One region of the Gordonia sp. DT218 genome, then DNA from elsewhere that is predicted to be linked to it. Evidence: predicted binding sites of a transcription regulator. Region 1 holds the regulator's gene; the other holds the start of a gene.

What was found. Region 1 encodes LexA, which represses DNA repair genes until DNA is damaged. Its sites were predicted from a motif close to CGAACANNTGTTCG; they were not measured.
Region 2: ACPXCG_RS14340 (DUF222 domain-containing protein) is a predicted target of LexA. The motif match lies at 4,668-4,681, and genes of this name have one in related genera.

What each region holds. Positions count from the first base shown of each region.
Region 1 covers NZ_JBNCNS010000005.1:302,381-309,986, forward strand. The annotation lists gene ACPXCG_RS19685 (PTS fructose transporter subunit IIABC) at 1-579, opposite strand, end outside; gene ACPXCG_RS19690 (1-phosphofructokinase family hexose kinase) at 683-1,648, opposite strand; gene ACPXCG_RS19695 (DeoR/GlpR family DNA-binding transcription regulator) at 1,686-2,456, opposite strand; gene ACPXCG_RS19700 (putative PEP-binding protein) at 2,665-4,338, shown strand; gene lexA (transcriptional repressor LexA) at 4,353-5,111, opposite strand; gene ACPXCG_RS19710 (LysM peptidoglycan-binding domain-containing protein) at 5,349-5,900, shown strand; gene nrdR (transcriptional regulator NrdR) at 6,004-6,495, shown strand; gene hrpA (ATP-dependent RNA helicase HrpA) at 6,598-7,606, opposite strand, start outside.
Region 2 covers NZ_JBNCNS010000003.1:597,257-604,862, reverse strand. The annotation lists gene ACPXCG_RS14365 (hypothetical protein) at 926-1,186, shown strand; gene ACPXCG_RS14360 (nitroreductase family deazaflavin-dependent oxidoreductase) at 1,244-1,747, shown strand; gene ACPXCG_RS14355 (GmrSD restriction endonuclease domain-containing protein) at 1,929-3,026, opposite strand; gene ACPXCG_RS14350 (SGNH/GDSL hydrolase family protein) at 3,295-4,128, shown strand; gene ACPXCG_RS14345 (hypothetical protein) at 4,136-4,375, opposite strand; gene ACPXCG_RS14340 (DUF222 domain-containing protein) at 4,709-6,448, shown strand; gene ACPXCG_RS14335 (hypothetical protein) at 6,486-6,797, shown strand; gene ACPXCG_RS14330 (YdcF family protein) at 6,878-7,462, shown strand; gene ACPXCG_RS14325 (1,4-dihydroxy-2-naphthoate polyprenyltransferase) at 7,539-7,606, shown strand, end outside.

The DNA of each region.
Region 1 (7,606 bases):
AGTGATCGCGACGATCGACTTGCGCTCGGGGCCGGCAGGCTCGGGTGTCGGGGGCGAGGCGCCGGCCGCTGGTGCGGTGGCCGCGCCGGTGGCCGCGGCAGTGGATGCCACCGGTTGTGCGGGTGCGGGATTGATCGCCTGATCGACGAGTTGCACCACACGGTCATCGCTCTCGGCTTCGCGAAGTGACGCGACGAAATCGGGGCGGACCAGTGAACGTGCCAGGGAGCTCAGCAGCTTCATGTGTTCGGACGCTCCGCCGGACGGCGCGGCGATGAGGAACACGAGGTCTGCCGGGCCGTCGGGTGCCCCGAAGTCGACCTTGGCGGACAGCCGCGCCATCGCGAGACTGGCCTCGGTGACCGACTCGGCGCGGGCGTGCGGGATCGCGATACCACCGGGCAGTCCGGTCGCGGACTTCGCCTCACGGGCGAGCGCTCCACGGGTGAGATCGGCGGCATCGGTGGTGCGGCCTGCGGCCTGGAGTGCTTCGGCGAGATAGCCGATCACGGCAGCCGGGTCGGCGCCCGCGTCGACGTCGAGACTCACCGTCTGCGTCGTGATGATCTGTTCGGACATCGGATTTCCTTCTACATCGGGATGTGCGGTCGTCGTGTTCGTGGAGGCTTGATGGTGGCAGGCCGTTCGGCGGGAACGAGCCCGTGCATGCGATCGTCGAGTGTCATCCGACCCGGGCGGCTCCGGAGAGGTCGGTGACCGTCACCCCGGCGAGATCGAGCTGACCCGGTGCAGGCGGCTGAGTGCCGGCGAGAGCGGTGGCGGCCGAGCCATAGGCGACCGCCGAGCGGAGCCGATCCGGTTCCGCTGCGCCGCGGGTCTCGGCGATCAGATAGCCGGCGAGCGCCGAGTCCCCGGCGCCGACGGTACTGCGAGGCACGATCGGTGGCGGTGTGGCAAACCAGTTTCCGGTGTCGGTGACCAGGATCGCCCCGGTGGCGCCGAGGGTGGCGAGGACGGCGGCCCCGGTCCGGTCCACGAGGGTGCGCGCCGCGGCGAGCAGTGGCTCGTAGTCACCTCGTGACGTCGCGGCGACGAGACGTGCGGGATCCGCGCCGGTGGCCTCGGCCAGTTCCTCGTCGTTGGGCTTCAGTAGGTCCACCCGACCCCGGACGGTCGCCGACAACGGGCCGCCGGAGGTGTCCACCGCGACGCGGCACTGCTGTCCGTCGAGCTCGTCGATGACGGTTCGATACCAGTTGTCGGACGGCCCCGGCGGCAGTGACCCGCACAGTGCCACCCAGCTCGCGCCGCGCGCATTCTCGACGACGAGATCGACGAGGGCATGTGCCTCGGCGGGGTCGAGGCGGAAGCCGGGTGCATTGATCTTGGTGGTCGTGCCGTCGGGGTCGGCGACCGTGACGTTGGATCGGACGTCGCCGTCGATCGGCAGCGCGAGATAGGGGAGGCCGACCGTGTCGAGTGCGGTGAGCAGCGGGTCGCTGGTCCGCGCGGGCAGGAGGGCAAGGGTCGACAGACCTGCCTCGGATACCACCCGCGCGACGTTGACACCCTTGCCGCCGGGTTCGGCACGCACCGATGTCGCGCGCTGCACCTCTCCGCGACTGAGCGGTGCGGCTAGCTCGAGGGTCCGGTCGAGGCTCGGGTTGGCGGTGACAGTAACGATCACCGGATCCGCTGATGGTCGTGTCATGGGGTCCTCTCGGTCACGCGATCACGACATCGATTCCGCGGACCGACAGGGCCGCGGAGGTGGCCGGGTCGATCCCGGCGTCGGTGACCAGCACGTCGATATCTGCGAGATCGGCGAACGAGGACAGGTCCTCGCGATCGATCTTTGATGAATCGGAAAGCACCACTACGCGATTGGCAACCCTGACGATCGCTGCCTTGATGGCGGCCTCGTCCGGATCGGGTGTGGAGAGTCCGTGTGACTCGCTGATCCCGTTCGCACCGACGAAGGCCGTCGAGATGCGTAGTCGCTCCAGGGCCGCCACCGTCTCGGAGCCCACGGTCGCCTGTGTGAGTCCGCGGACACGGCCGCCCAGGACATGGAGGCCCGACGAGTGGTGGCCGGCCAGCGCCGCGGCGATGGGGATGCTGTGGGTGATCAGGGTCAGACGGCGGTCACGTGGCAGGGCGAGGGCGGCCTGGAAGGTGGTGGTGCCGGCGTCGAAGAAGACAGAACCACCGTCCGGTGGGAGGAACCGGATCGCCGCTCGGCCGATGGCGACCTTTTCATGCGTGTGGGTCATCTGTCGTTCGTCGATGCCCAGCTCACCGAACACCGGTGTGGAGCCCGGCCGAACCGCACCGCCGTGTACCCGCTGGAGATGTCCTGCGCGTTCGAGGGTCGCGAGGTCCCGACGGACCGTCTCACTGGTCACGTCGAACAGCGTGGCCAACGCGGCGACGGATGCGCGGCCGTTGGCCCGCACCTGATCGGCGATCGCCTGCTGACGTTCTTCGGCGTACACGGAAGTCCTCGTCTGTTGGAATCTGTGGATTTGTATGTTGCTATATCTGTGTTTACGCCTGTTTATGTTGACAAGTCAAGGTTTTCTTGTAACTTGAATCACATAACCTTCAGTGCGGGCTCATTACCCACAGGACCCGCTGTTCGAGACAGGCCGGTAAGTCCTGGGCCGGAACGGCTCGCGGACCGACGGACGGATAGGGACTTCGGTGACACAGACACAGGTTCTGCAGGGGACGCCGGTGGTGGCGGGTAAGGCCTTCGGACCGGCGATCTGGCCGGGCGCTCGTCCGGAATACGACCCGAGCGCGGCGGAGGCTGCCGTCGCCGAGGACGAGCGTGATGTCGAGACCAAACGCTTCAGCGACGCCGCCGCGGCGGTGGCGGGACGGCTCCGGGAGCGGGCCTCGCATGCCTCGGGCGCGGCGTCGGAGGTGCTCGTGGCGACCGCGGGTCTGGCCGAGGACCGTGGTTGGGTCGGTGCGGCGTCGGCATTGATCGCCACCGGCACCCCCGCGCCGGCCGCGGCGGTGGCCGCGACCGAACAGTTCGCCGCGATGTTCACCAAGCTCGGCGGACTGATGGCCGAACGGGTCACCGATCTCAACGACGTCCGGGATCGGGTTGTCGCCGAGTTGCTCGGGGTACCCGAGCCCGGCGTACCGGAACCGCCCGTGCCGTCGGTGCTGCTCGCCGACGACCTCGCCCCGGCGGATACTGCCGGACTCGATCCGACACTGATCATCGCGTTGGTCACACGTCTCGGAGGTCCGACGAGTCACACGGCGATCATCGCCCGTCAGTTGGGGATTCCGTGCGTTGTCGCAGTCGGCCGGCTCGCGACCGTGGCCGTCGGCACCAGAGTGCTCGTCGACGGTACGGCGGGCACTCTGGAGATCGAACCCGACGAGGCGAAGGCGCTCGCCGGTGTCGACGAGAGCCGCCGCAAAGCTGCTGCGGTGGCGTCGTGGACGGGCCCTGGGGCGACCGCGGACGGACATCGGGTCTCGGTGCTCGCGAACGTCGCCGACGGGGCGTCGGCACGGACCGCATCCGGCTATCCGGTCGAGGGGGTCGGGCTGTTCCGCACGGAGCTGGCGTTCCTCGATCGCGCCGAGGCGCCGACGATCGCCGAGCAGACGACGCTGTACCGCGAGGTGATCGACGCGTTCGCCGATCAGAAAGTGGTGATCCGGACGCTCGACGCCGGGTCGGACAAGCCGCTGAAATTCGTGACCCAACTGAATGAGGCCAATCCGGCGCTGGGCGTCCGGGGCAATCGCATCGCCATCGACCATCCCGATATCCGCGCGGCGCAGCTCGATGCGATCGCGGCCGCCGCGCAGGAGGGCGGAGCCACGCCGTGGGTGATGGCCCCGATGATCGCATCGCCTTCCGAGGCAGCGGAATTCGCGGGCGAGGTGCGTCGCCGTGGGTTGGTCGCGGGGGTGATGGTCGAGGTGCCGGCTGCCGCGATCCTGGCTGCGGCGATCCTGGCGGAGGTCGACTTCGTCTCGATCGGCACCAACGATCTGACGCAGTACACGATGGCCGCCGATCGGATGTCGGCCGAACTCGCCACGCTGACGGATCCGTGGCAGCCGGCCGCGCTCGCGCTGATCGACATGGTCGCCCGCGCCGGTCAGGCGGCGGACAAGCCGGTCGGGGTGTGCGGTGAGGCGGCCGCCGATCCGTTGCTGGCGTGTGTGCTCGTCGGCATGGGTGTCAGTTCGTTGTCCGCGGCGCCCGCCGCGGCTGCCCCGGTCGGCGCACGCCTCGCGGAGGTGACTCTCGACCAATGCCGGTCTGCCGCACAAGCGGTGCTGACGACCGCCGGTCCCGCCGAGGCCCGTGCGGTCGCGTCGGCGGCGCTCGACGGCTGACCCTCAGGCGACCCTCACACGCGCCGCATCACCGTGACGACCTTGCCGAGGATCGCGGCCTCGTCGCCGGGGATGGGATCGAAGAGCTCGTTGTGCGGCATCAGCCAGACGTGACCGTCCTTGCGCTTGAACGTCTTCACGGTCGCCTCGCCGTCGATCATTGCTGCGACGATGTCGCCGTTGTCTGCGACGTTCTGTTGCCGGACCACCACCCAGTCGCCGTCGCAGATGGCGGCGTCGATCATCGACTCGCCGACGACGCGCAGCAGGAACAGCGATCCCTCACCGACCAGTTCTCGCGGGAGCGGGAACACGTCCTCGACGGCCTGCTCCGCCAGGATCGGTCCGCCGGCGGCGATCCGACCGAGGACGGGCACGAAGGTCGGCGTGGGCAGCTCCTGACCGTCGGCGAGTCCGGCAGCGGCACCGCCCGGCGGGGTGTGGTCGCCGTCCTGGATGTTCACCGCACGCGGCCGGTTGTGATCGCGCTTGAGCAATCCCTTGCGTTCCAGGGTGCGGAGCTGATGCGCCACCGATGACGTCGAGGTCAGTCCGACCGCGTCGCCGATCTCGCGGATACTGGGCGGATAGCCACGCTCCCGCACGGACTGGCGGATGAACTCCAGGACCCCGCTCTGGCGTGCGGTGAGGGCTGTCTCCGCGAACTCGGGGTCGGCGACGACAGGTGCCGGATCGGACGACTCGTCGGGGGCGTCTACGCTCTCGTGGATCGCGCGGGAGGCTCCGCGCCGCCCGCCGGCCTTGTCGCTCATCGCTGAGTCCTTCCTGTCGGCTGTTGCATCGTCGGCTGTCGCCGAATCGGGTTCGTCTCGCAAAATTGCTGGTCGATCGCGTGTCTCACGGCCGAGGTTAACCGAACCGGCCGACAGGTTCAAACATTTGTTCGACGCGTGTCGAGACTTTGTCGGCGCATCGTGCTACAAATCGAACATGCGTTCCATCGAACATGTGATCGAGGGGACGGCCGATTCGGATCCCAGGAGGACACGATGAGCACAGCCACCTTGACCCGTGAGGCGTCGACCCGCGAGACGCTCGTGCGCGATCTGCCGAGCAGCGGGACCCGGTCCCGCGAGACACCGACGCGCGCGCCGCGACGGCCGGTCACGTCGGGCGTCGGCACGCGTCCCCGGCGCGCCGCCAGGGTCGAGCCGACCCGTCCGGCCGACCGACGTCCGGCCGGGCGTTACAACCCGGGCACGACGATCGTCGGCACCCGGTGTGCGGCACCGGCGGACGATCGGCGGGTCTATGCCCGCCGTCGTGCGGCCGCACTGGCGGTGCTGGTCGGGGGTGCACTGGCCGCGCTCGTCTGGGTCGTCGCCATCGTGGGGACGAACTACGCCGCGTCCGTCGCCCCGCAACCGGTGGGCACCGAGGTGGTGCATGTGCGGCAGGGCGACTCCCTGAGCTCGATCGCCGATCGGGTGGCGCCGGATCTGCCGCGCCAGTCGGTCATCGATCAGATCGTCGAGCGCAACGCCCTGCCCGCCTCGGGCCTCCATGTCGGGCAGGCGCTGATCGCGCCCGCATACCGCTGAGCAACGGACGGTATCCTCCATGGCACAGGTTCCAGCCGGGAACCGGCACGGCGTAGCGAGCATCCGGTGCGCCGGAGTGTCCCGAGATGTGCGTGAGGACAACATGCGCTGCCCGTTTTGTAAGAACGAAGACACCAAGGTCATCGACTCGCGTGTCGCCGATGAAGGGCAGGCGATCCGACGGCGCCGTTCGTGTGCGGAGTGTGGTCGCCGGTTCTCGACGGTGGAGAGCGCCGTGCTGTCGGTGGCGAAACGCAACGGGGTCACCGAGCCGTTCAGTCGTGAGAAGGTGATGCGCGGAGTTCGTCGGGCGTGCCAGGGCCGCGCGGTGGCCGAAGACGCGCTCGCCCAGCTCGCGCAACAGGTCGAGGATGCCGTTCGCGCATCCGGATCGGCCGAGATCCCCAGCAACGAAGTGGGATTGGCGATCCTCAAGCCGCTGCGTGAGCTCGACGAGGTGGCCTACCTCCGATTTGCGTCGGTGTACCGCTCGTTCGACTCGCTCGAGGACTTCCAGCGTGAGATCGATGACCTGCAGGGCGACTTGACGCACGGGAAGACAGTGGACGCCACGGGGTCGATCGTCTCGGAATGACGGCGCCCGGGCGATGTGCGCTCGGACATGCGCTCAGCGGAACCCGTCCAGAGAGCTCAGCGGAACGCGTCCAGAAAGCTCAGCGGAACGCGTCCAGAGAGCTCAGCGGAACGCGTCCAGAAAGCGGAGCGCTCGCTTCTCGGAGATCGGATAGGCGGTACCGAGGCGCTGCGAGAACAGACCGACCCGCAGTTCCTCGACCATCCAATGTGCGTACTCGTTGAAGGCATCGCGCCGACCGACGGGGAGCTGGGCGACTCGCTGATTCCAGTGCGCGATCACGCGGTCGACCGCGGCCAGGGCATCGCGATCGCGGCTCGATGATGCCAAGAGGTCGGCCAATCGGTTCTCCGCCGCCTGAAGGTATCGGGGGATCTCGGTGAGATATGTGCGTGGGGTGGCCGCCACGAATCCGTCGAAGACGAGATTTTCCAGTTGCTCGGACACGTCGTCGGCCGCGACGGACCCGCTGTCCTGCTCGATCTCCGATCGGAGCGGGGCCAGATGTCGGAGAACGTCGGTGGCGAGCGCGAAGTACTCGGGGGCCGCGTCCGTCACGGTCGATCGGATCTGGTCGCGGAGCCGCGTGAACTGGTCCGGCGTCCGGATGATGGTGAGATCTCGGGTGGCCACGGCATCGCGGACCGCGCGCCGGGTGCAGTCGGCCAGCAGATCGTCACCTCGCCGATACGGGCTCTGACTCAGCGCCAACCGTCCGGCGGGGTCGAGGGTGCCGATGATCTTCTTGGACAGCGTCGGGATCGTCGTCTCCAGCAACACCACCACCGCGTTCGTGAGCTTGTGGTCGCGTTCGGTCGCGGTGACGGACTCGGTCCGTGTCACGCCGGTTGCTCGGCCTGCATCGTCCCGCACGACATCGAGGCCCGGATAGCGGGTGATCGTCTGGCCCGCGACAGTCGTAGTGGTGGTTTCGGGCAGGTCGCCGATGCCGTCGGCACTCCACGAGGTGTGGACGGCGCGGCGATGAGAGGTGTCGTCGTGCCCGGCGAACCCCTTTTTCAGGTCCGCCAGTGATTTGCCGCTCGCGACCACCGTCCCGGTGCGATCGGTGACGGCGAAGTTCATCGTCAGATGCGCGGGGACACGCTCG
Region 2 (7,606 bases), on a different contig from region 1:
CGACCGCGCGACGACAAGCGATGCCGAATGACACCCACGGTGAGCCCAGGTGACGCCAGTGCCACGCGCGCCCGGGCGATGAGCGACGAGCTCGGATAGACGGCGAGGTAGCCGAACATCTGGTGGTCGTTTCGATGACGGCCGGTCGAACGGCATCGATGCCGTCCAAGAGCTCGAGGGAGCGATCGAGAATCAATTGCGCGGCGGCATCGGGCGCGTACAGCGAGATTCAGTCGTCGGCGAGTCCGTCGTTGCTGATTCGTTCGAGCTTGGCCGCGACTCGAGTGCGTCTGGCACCTGGACTCGTGAGACTTGCTTCTCGTTCACGATCGTTCTCCTCGTGGATGAGAATGGTGCGCTGTGCAGGCCCCCGGGCCTGTCGGTTCCGGCGCCTCGGATTAGCAACTCGGCTGGCGAAACAGTTTACTGGCTCGGTCGTGTGATGGACAGATCATTCGGGTCTGTCGAATTCTGTCAATATCGATTTCTGAATATTCACTGGAGAGAGAGTCAGTACCATTTGGCAGACGTGCAGGACTGTGAACCTGGCGCGGCTCTCGCTGTCTGGCGATCCGTCCGCGCCCGAGCACCTTGCCCCTACTTGTCGTCAATCTCGTTAGCGCGCTGTCTTATTCGGATCGACGCCAGACTCGCCCCAAGGTGAGAGCCACCGACAGCAACCGATGCACTCACATAGAACTGGCGTGGTGTCAGCCAGTCGAATCAATGTCTCTCGATATCATCGCCCACATGTGAGAAAATCGACTCGGCGCCGCGCTCGGAAGGCAGGTTTGCATTATGCGGGCCAGTGACCCGATTACTTAGTGTCTGCAACGAAATGTCCAGTCGGATTTGTTGAGGGCGTTGCACAACCAACAATCAGTGGTCTGATGTCAATCGCGAACATCTCCCGAGGAGAGCAACCATGACCACCCGAATCCGAAGAGTCGCCGCAGGCATCGCCGTCGGTGCAGCCGCGTCGATGTCCCTGGCGCCGATCGCAACTGCGGCACCATCAGCGGCCCCCGTGACCGTGCCTCACGACGCAGCCACCATCTACGTACCAAACCTTCCGGTACCCCTTCTGCCGGTTCCACTCCTTCCGGTCCCCTTGGTTCCGATCTTCCCGATCCCTGACGCGCCGAAGACGGTGTGCATCACCATCGTCTGCTTCCCGGTTTCCTGACGCTCGTCGAGCTCCGGAATCGCGGTGACGCGGACGACAAGACGTCAGGAGCGAGAGATGCCCATTCCGAATCAACGACTCGACCGCGCCAACGCCGTCCAACGTCGCACTGGGCAGTTCGGTTTCACGCCGGCCGGGCAGTGGTTCCTCCGAACCATTTCGCCGCGTGTTGATCCGACCCTCATCCGACTCACCCGCGGTCACCTGAGCTCGATCGGTCCGTGGCCGCGGTTCGTTCTGTTGACGCATACCGGAGCCAAATCGGGAATCGAGCGAACCACGCCACTGATCTACTTCACCGACGCCGATCGGGTCATCCTGATCGCCTCCAACTACGGCGGCCCCTGCCACCCGGCGTGGTATCACAACGTCAAAGCGAATCCGGTCGTGCAGATCTACGCGGGCGGAGTCGACGCGACATTCCGCGGTGAGCAGGTGACAGGCACCGAACGCGACCGCCTGTGGGACAACGTCAAGCAGACTATGCCCGGGTATGCCAAATACGAGTCCTGGGCCGGCGATCGCACGAATCCGATCTTGGCTTTCACTCCGATCGGGTAGCCCGGTCCCGACGACACGGTGATGACGTGGATCGTCAATCCGGTTGCGGCGTGGTCACCGCTGTCGTTGACATGGACATCACCTCAGCGGGCCGTTGGACGACATACGTGGTCGACGGCTCTGACAGGTGTTCCTTGTGCGGGGCCTCAGATCAGACCGTCCACAGATGCGGTGGCGTCCCCTACTCGCAGGCGACGCCGTCACCGTCACGATCCAAACCGGACCGATAGCCGGGCTGGCCTGCGAGAATCGGCGCAGCTCCCGCCGCCCGCACCGCGGAGCAGTTCCGGTAGTAGGTGCTGCCGCCGTCATCCGCCGCGGGCGGAGGCGCCACGTACACCGGCTGGGTGGTGGTCGGCGGCGGCGTATAGGCGGGCGCGGGTGTCGCTGTCCTCGTCGCGGTCTCTGATGGTTCCGGTGCCGGGGTGGTGGTCGCGATCGGAGTGCCGCCGCAGCCGGACAAAATCCGCGCCATCGCGTCCTTCTCCGCTTGCGTCACCCATAGGCGATACAGCACCTTCACGTCGATCTGCCGGGATACGTAGGTACAGCGATATGACTTGTTGGACGGGAGCCACGTCGCCGCGTCGCCGTCGCTCTTCTGCTGATTCGCCGGTCCGTCGGCGGCCTGCAGGTTGCGCGGATCGTTGGCGAGATTGCGACGCTCGATCGCACTCAGCTGCTGGGCGCCCTTCTGCCACGCGTCCGACAAAGCAACGAGGTGATCGATCTGCACTGCCGACGACGTCTTGATTCCCCGGACGAACGAAATGGTCTTCCCGGTGTACGGGTCATTCAACGTGCCGGTTTGCACCGCGCAGCCATTGGAACCCGACTTGAAGGTGATGGCCGTCAAGTCGCGACGCAGGATGTCGTTGCGGGTATCGCAGCCGTTGTGTCCGCCGGCCACCGAGACGTCGTCGGTCCACGCCTGTCCGAATTGTTCGCGGGAGTAGCCCGTCTTCGGGGCACGGCCCTTCACGGCCAGCGTCTCCAGTTTCGCAAGCGAGCCGTCGGCGGAGTTGGCCGACACCGTGGTTGCCCCGGCGGCGGCGACAGGCCGCAATGTCGGCTCGCTCGACGGCGTCGTGGTGGTTCTGCTGGTGACGGACGTTGACGACGCTGTGGAGACCGGTTCCGACTCACCCGGCCCACAGGCCGTGCCGATCACGACGACACCGGCCAACACTGCGACACCGGCTACGATCGCCGTCCGACTGTTGCGCGAGATTCCCGACTTCGGTTGCGCGTTCACTTCTTCACCCTTGTTCCTTGGCATTCCCCACCCAGTGATCGGCGAGCGGCGTGGCGACGTTACCCAACTCCTCGTTCTGGCCGCACCTCCGGTTTCCGGCTTGGAGCCGATCCTGCGGCCAGGATCAGAAGGTGCGGCAGGAACGTCGACTATCGTTGCGGGCCCGGGGGTATCCCGCGACCGCCGACTGTCGATGCGGTTACAGTGATCGACGTTGGTACTTGACCAGCCATTGCGCGGAGCGGTGTTGCGAGTCGATCGCACACGTCAGGAAGATCGGAAAGCCACTCGGATGTCCACTGTGTTGAAGCGTATCGCCGGATCGGCGCCCCTCTGGGCATGGATTGTGATGGTCGTGTGCATCGTCGTCCTCGTCGTCGGTCTCATCATTTCCGGTAATCGGACAGCTCCGGTCTCGTCGACGGCGGCGCATACCGACCCGACAAGCATGTCGCCGGCCTCGACTCCGGCAACGGCCGGCTTCATCGACGACGCGAAGGCCAACCCGAGTACTCCGAAGACTCTGGTCCTGCTCGGCGACTCGACCGGCGCGGACCGAAAGGGTTGGACACCCGCCCTCGCCACGTCGATCAGCCAGAATCTCGACCGGCCGGTCGCCACACGACTCTGGAACACTTCCGCCGACGCGTACGGTCCCGTCGTCGGAGTCGGCAACGGCACCAACGCCGCGATCGGTTTCTGGAATGCCAGCGCGCCGGGTAAGAGCGTGGCGTATACGGCGCAGAATCTCGACGAGATGATCCCATCCCAAGTGACGCCCGATCTGGTGCTGCTCAATTTTGGGCCGGGCCAGGACGCGGGCAAACCGCTCGCCGCACAGATCCAGCCGTTGATCACCGAAGTACGCAGTAAATACCCGAACGCCCAGATCGCGGTGATCAAGCAGGGGCCTCGGCAGGGGTCGGATGTGTCGCGCCAACTCTCAGACTATGCATCCGCTATGTCGGCTGACGGCATTCAGGTGATCGACGTCTACTCCGCATTCCCCAGCAGCACTGCGGGTCTCGCGGCGGTGATGCGCGACGCGGCCAACCCGAATGCGCGGGGGCAGCAGTTGTGGAGCACGACGGTACTGGCGGCGTTCGGTTTGCCGGCCGGACAATAACGGACAATCAGCGGCGCCGCGCCACCTTCATCTGGAACCGCGGCATCCGCGCCATCGCCCGCTCCCCTCGGCTACCCCGAGCCGGGAACGCTCCGATCTGTCGAGCGAACTCGGTCATGTCCATCACGACGCGGAAATGACTTGCGAGCCCGTCCCGGAACTCGATGATCTCCCGGACGTCGAACTCGACGTCTTTGCCCGTGGCAGCCAGGCCCGGCGGATCGAGTGAGCCGGTGTGGGTTCCCACTGCAGTCCAGGCAAAGCTGCCGCGCGGCGCGTGCGGGTGAAAGAGGGGCCGCCGAACCACTGTTCTCGAAGACGACGTCCTCGGTCATCACTGCCGTGAACACGTCGGGGTCGTGCGCATTGAAACCGCGGAGGAGTTCTGCGACGAAACCATTGACTGCGGTTTCTTCAGTCGGACAGAACGGTCGCCAGCCTCTCAACGATCCGCCCTTCGAAGAAATTTCGTCTCACTGATCGACGCCGATTGCCTCGACGAAAGGGCTTGCGCAGACAGTTTCGGCTCTGTTAGACTTCGAACATACGTTCGAACTAATTGGATCGGGGGGTCCGCCGCATGAGCGAGTCCGACCCTGATCATGTGGCCACCGATGACGGTGGTGAGGACGTGGATGTGGCGGCGGTGGCCGGCCAGTGGTTGCCGCAGGGCATGTTTCAGCAACATCATCCGCGCAGTCATGACGAACTGCTCGAGCGGCAGGCCGAATTGGCCACGGCCGCCGCGGCTTCGGTCGGGGATCTGCCCGCCGGTGAGAATGTGGTGGAGCTCTACCGCGAGTTCCATCACCTGCTCGACCGCATCGCCGGCGTCGACACCACCAGCGCCTCGCCCGCCGATCTGGTGGCGGTGGCCGTCGAACACGAACGCGCCGCCCGGCGGATGAGTTCGATCGGACACCGCCGAGTCATGGATGTCTGCGACCGCGACGCCCACACCACCGCCGGCTACCGCTCACTGCACAACTTCATGGCCGAAAAGCTGCGCATCGGCGACCTGCGCCACCGCAAAGAACAAATGGCCGCGGTCTCGCAGATGTACAACCTACAAGGCGAATTACTGGCACCACGCCACCCGCAGACCGCCGCCGCCCTGGCCGAAGGCGCCATCGGACCCGACCACGTCCAAACCATCGTGAACGCCATGGCACGCATCCCGGCCGCGGTGGCACCCGAGCTGGTGGAGGCGGCCGAGGCCAGTCTGGCCTACTTCGCTCGCGACTTCTCCCCAAAAACACTGACCGACCTCGGCGCCCGCATCCTGGGCCACCTCGACCCCGACGGCACCGTGACCGACCAGCGTGACCGCGCCCGCCAACGCCGCCTACTGCTGAGCAAACAAGACGCCCAACAGCTCAGCCGCCTGACCGCCACCCTGGACCCGACCACCCGCGCCATGTTCGACGTCGTCCTCGCCGCCTGGGCCGCCCCCGGCATGAACAACCCCGACGACAAGCAATCACCCACCGGACAACGCGAACACGCCGACCCCGACGCCCTCGCCGCCGCCGTCACCCGCGATGCCCGCACCCCCGAACAACGCAACCACGACGCGTTACGCGCCCTGCTCGACTACATCCTGACAAGCGGTGGACTCGGCGCCAGCCACCGCGGACTACCCCCACACCTGATCATCGCGATCACCGAAAGTGAACTGCGCGAACGGGCCGGCCTCGGCCACACCACCACCGGCGCCTCCCTGCCCATCGCCGACATCGTCGAACTCGCCGCCCACGCCGACCTACACCTGGCCGTGTTCGCCGACCACACCCGCGAAATCCTGCACCTGGGCACCGCGAAACGATTCGCCAACCAAGCCCAACGGTTCGCGCTCTTCGCCCGCGACGGCGCCCACTGCACCCACCCCGACTGCGACATGCCGTTCAGCCACACCGACATCCACCACGCCGAACAAGACTGGGCCGAAGGCGGCCGCACCGACATCGACGCCCTCGCCGCCGCGTGTCCCACCCACAACCGCATGGTCGGACACAAACCCGGACAATTCACCACCCACATCGTCGCCGACGGACCCGACGCCGGCCGCCCCGCCTGGACCCGCAACACCAACGGCACCGGACCACCCAACCCGCCACGCATCAACCGGCGCAACCACATCGCCGACACCCTCCGACACCACCTGCGAAACCACGGACTCTCAGGTGACACCCCCACGCGCCCAAAAGAAGTGGCCCCACCCGACTACCGATACGCCGGACCCATGCGCTTCACCCGACTCGTACACGACGGAATCACAGTCGAAATCCTCACACCAGACGACCTCGACCTGGCCCGGTAAATGCGACTGCCCACCGCGGTCACTGGATACTGGTGGGATGCGATCGATCGATCCGTTCCACGCGCTTGTCCTCCTCGGGCTGCTGTTCACCAGCGGCGCATGGTGCCTGGCCCGTCCGGGACGATGGTCGGCCGCGGTGCTCATCGTGGTGGCCGGTGCGTGGATCGTGTTCAACGGACCGCTGGAGGGTCGGACGCTGTTCGTGATCAGCGCCCGCCACGGAGTGACCGAAGGGGATGTGCTGGCGGTCGTCGGTTTCGCCATCGCGGGATGGGCGCTCTGGCAGACCGAGACTCGGACCGGGCAGCGGTGGGCGCGCGAGCGGCGAACGCGGCGCAGGTCTCGCTGAGCGAATGGCTCGTGACTCGCCCCGTGTGATCTGCCGGACCACGATCAACCACTCGTACTCGAGCCGTGCACAATTCAGGAATGGCGGTTAGGCGATCTCGACTCAGATCCATTGCCGCCATCGCTGCCTGTGTGCTGCTCATCGTCGCGGTTACCCTCGCTGGGCTCGGCTATCAGCTATTCAACAGAGAGCACCAGAACGAATTGCGACCTGCGGATGCCATCGTCGTCCTCGGCGGCGAGCACGACGGCCGGGAGGATTACGGACTCCGATTGGCGCACGAGGGATACGCGAACACCGTCGTGATCTCCGATCCGTACCGCCCTTACCCACTCCTCGACAAACAGATCATGGACCGCGTCTGCAATGCAGGCACCCCCGACATAGAGGTCATCTGCTTCGCACCGAATCCATCGACGACGCAGGGCGAGGCCACGTTCATCCAACGCCTGGCGAAGGAGCGTGGCTGGCGATCGGTGATCGTGATCAGCTGGCGCTATCACCTGGTGCGCGCCCGGTACATCTTCGGACAATGTTTCGACGGACAGGTGATCATGCGCAGCGTTCCGCGCGACTATTCGCGATCTGTCTTCAAGTGGGCGTACCAATATGCCTACCAATACGGCGGGCTCGCCAAGGCTGCCATTCTCGGATGCGCCCGATAACAGTTCAGCCCGTGTCGTCGATGGGCTCGACCGGGCGCCGAGTGCGCAGCAGTTCCTGCGTGGCAGGATCGACCTCGTGGCAACCCCGAAGCAGTGGTTAGAAGGCGCGCGTCCGCGCACGCTGCCCAACGCGATCGCGCCGGT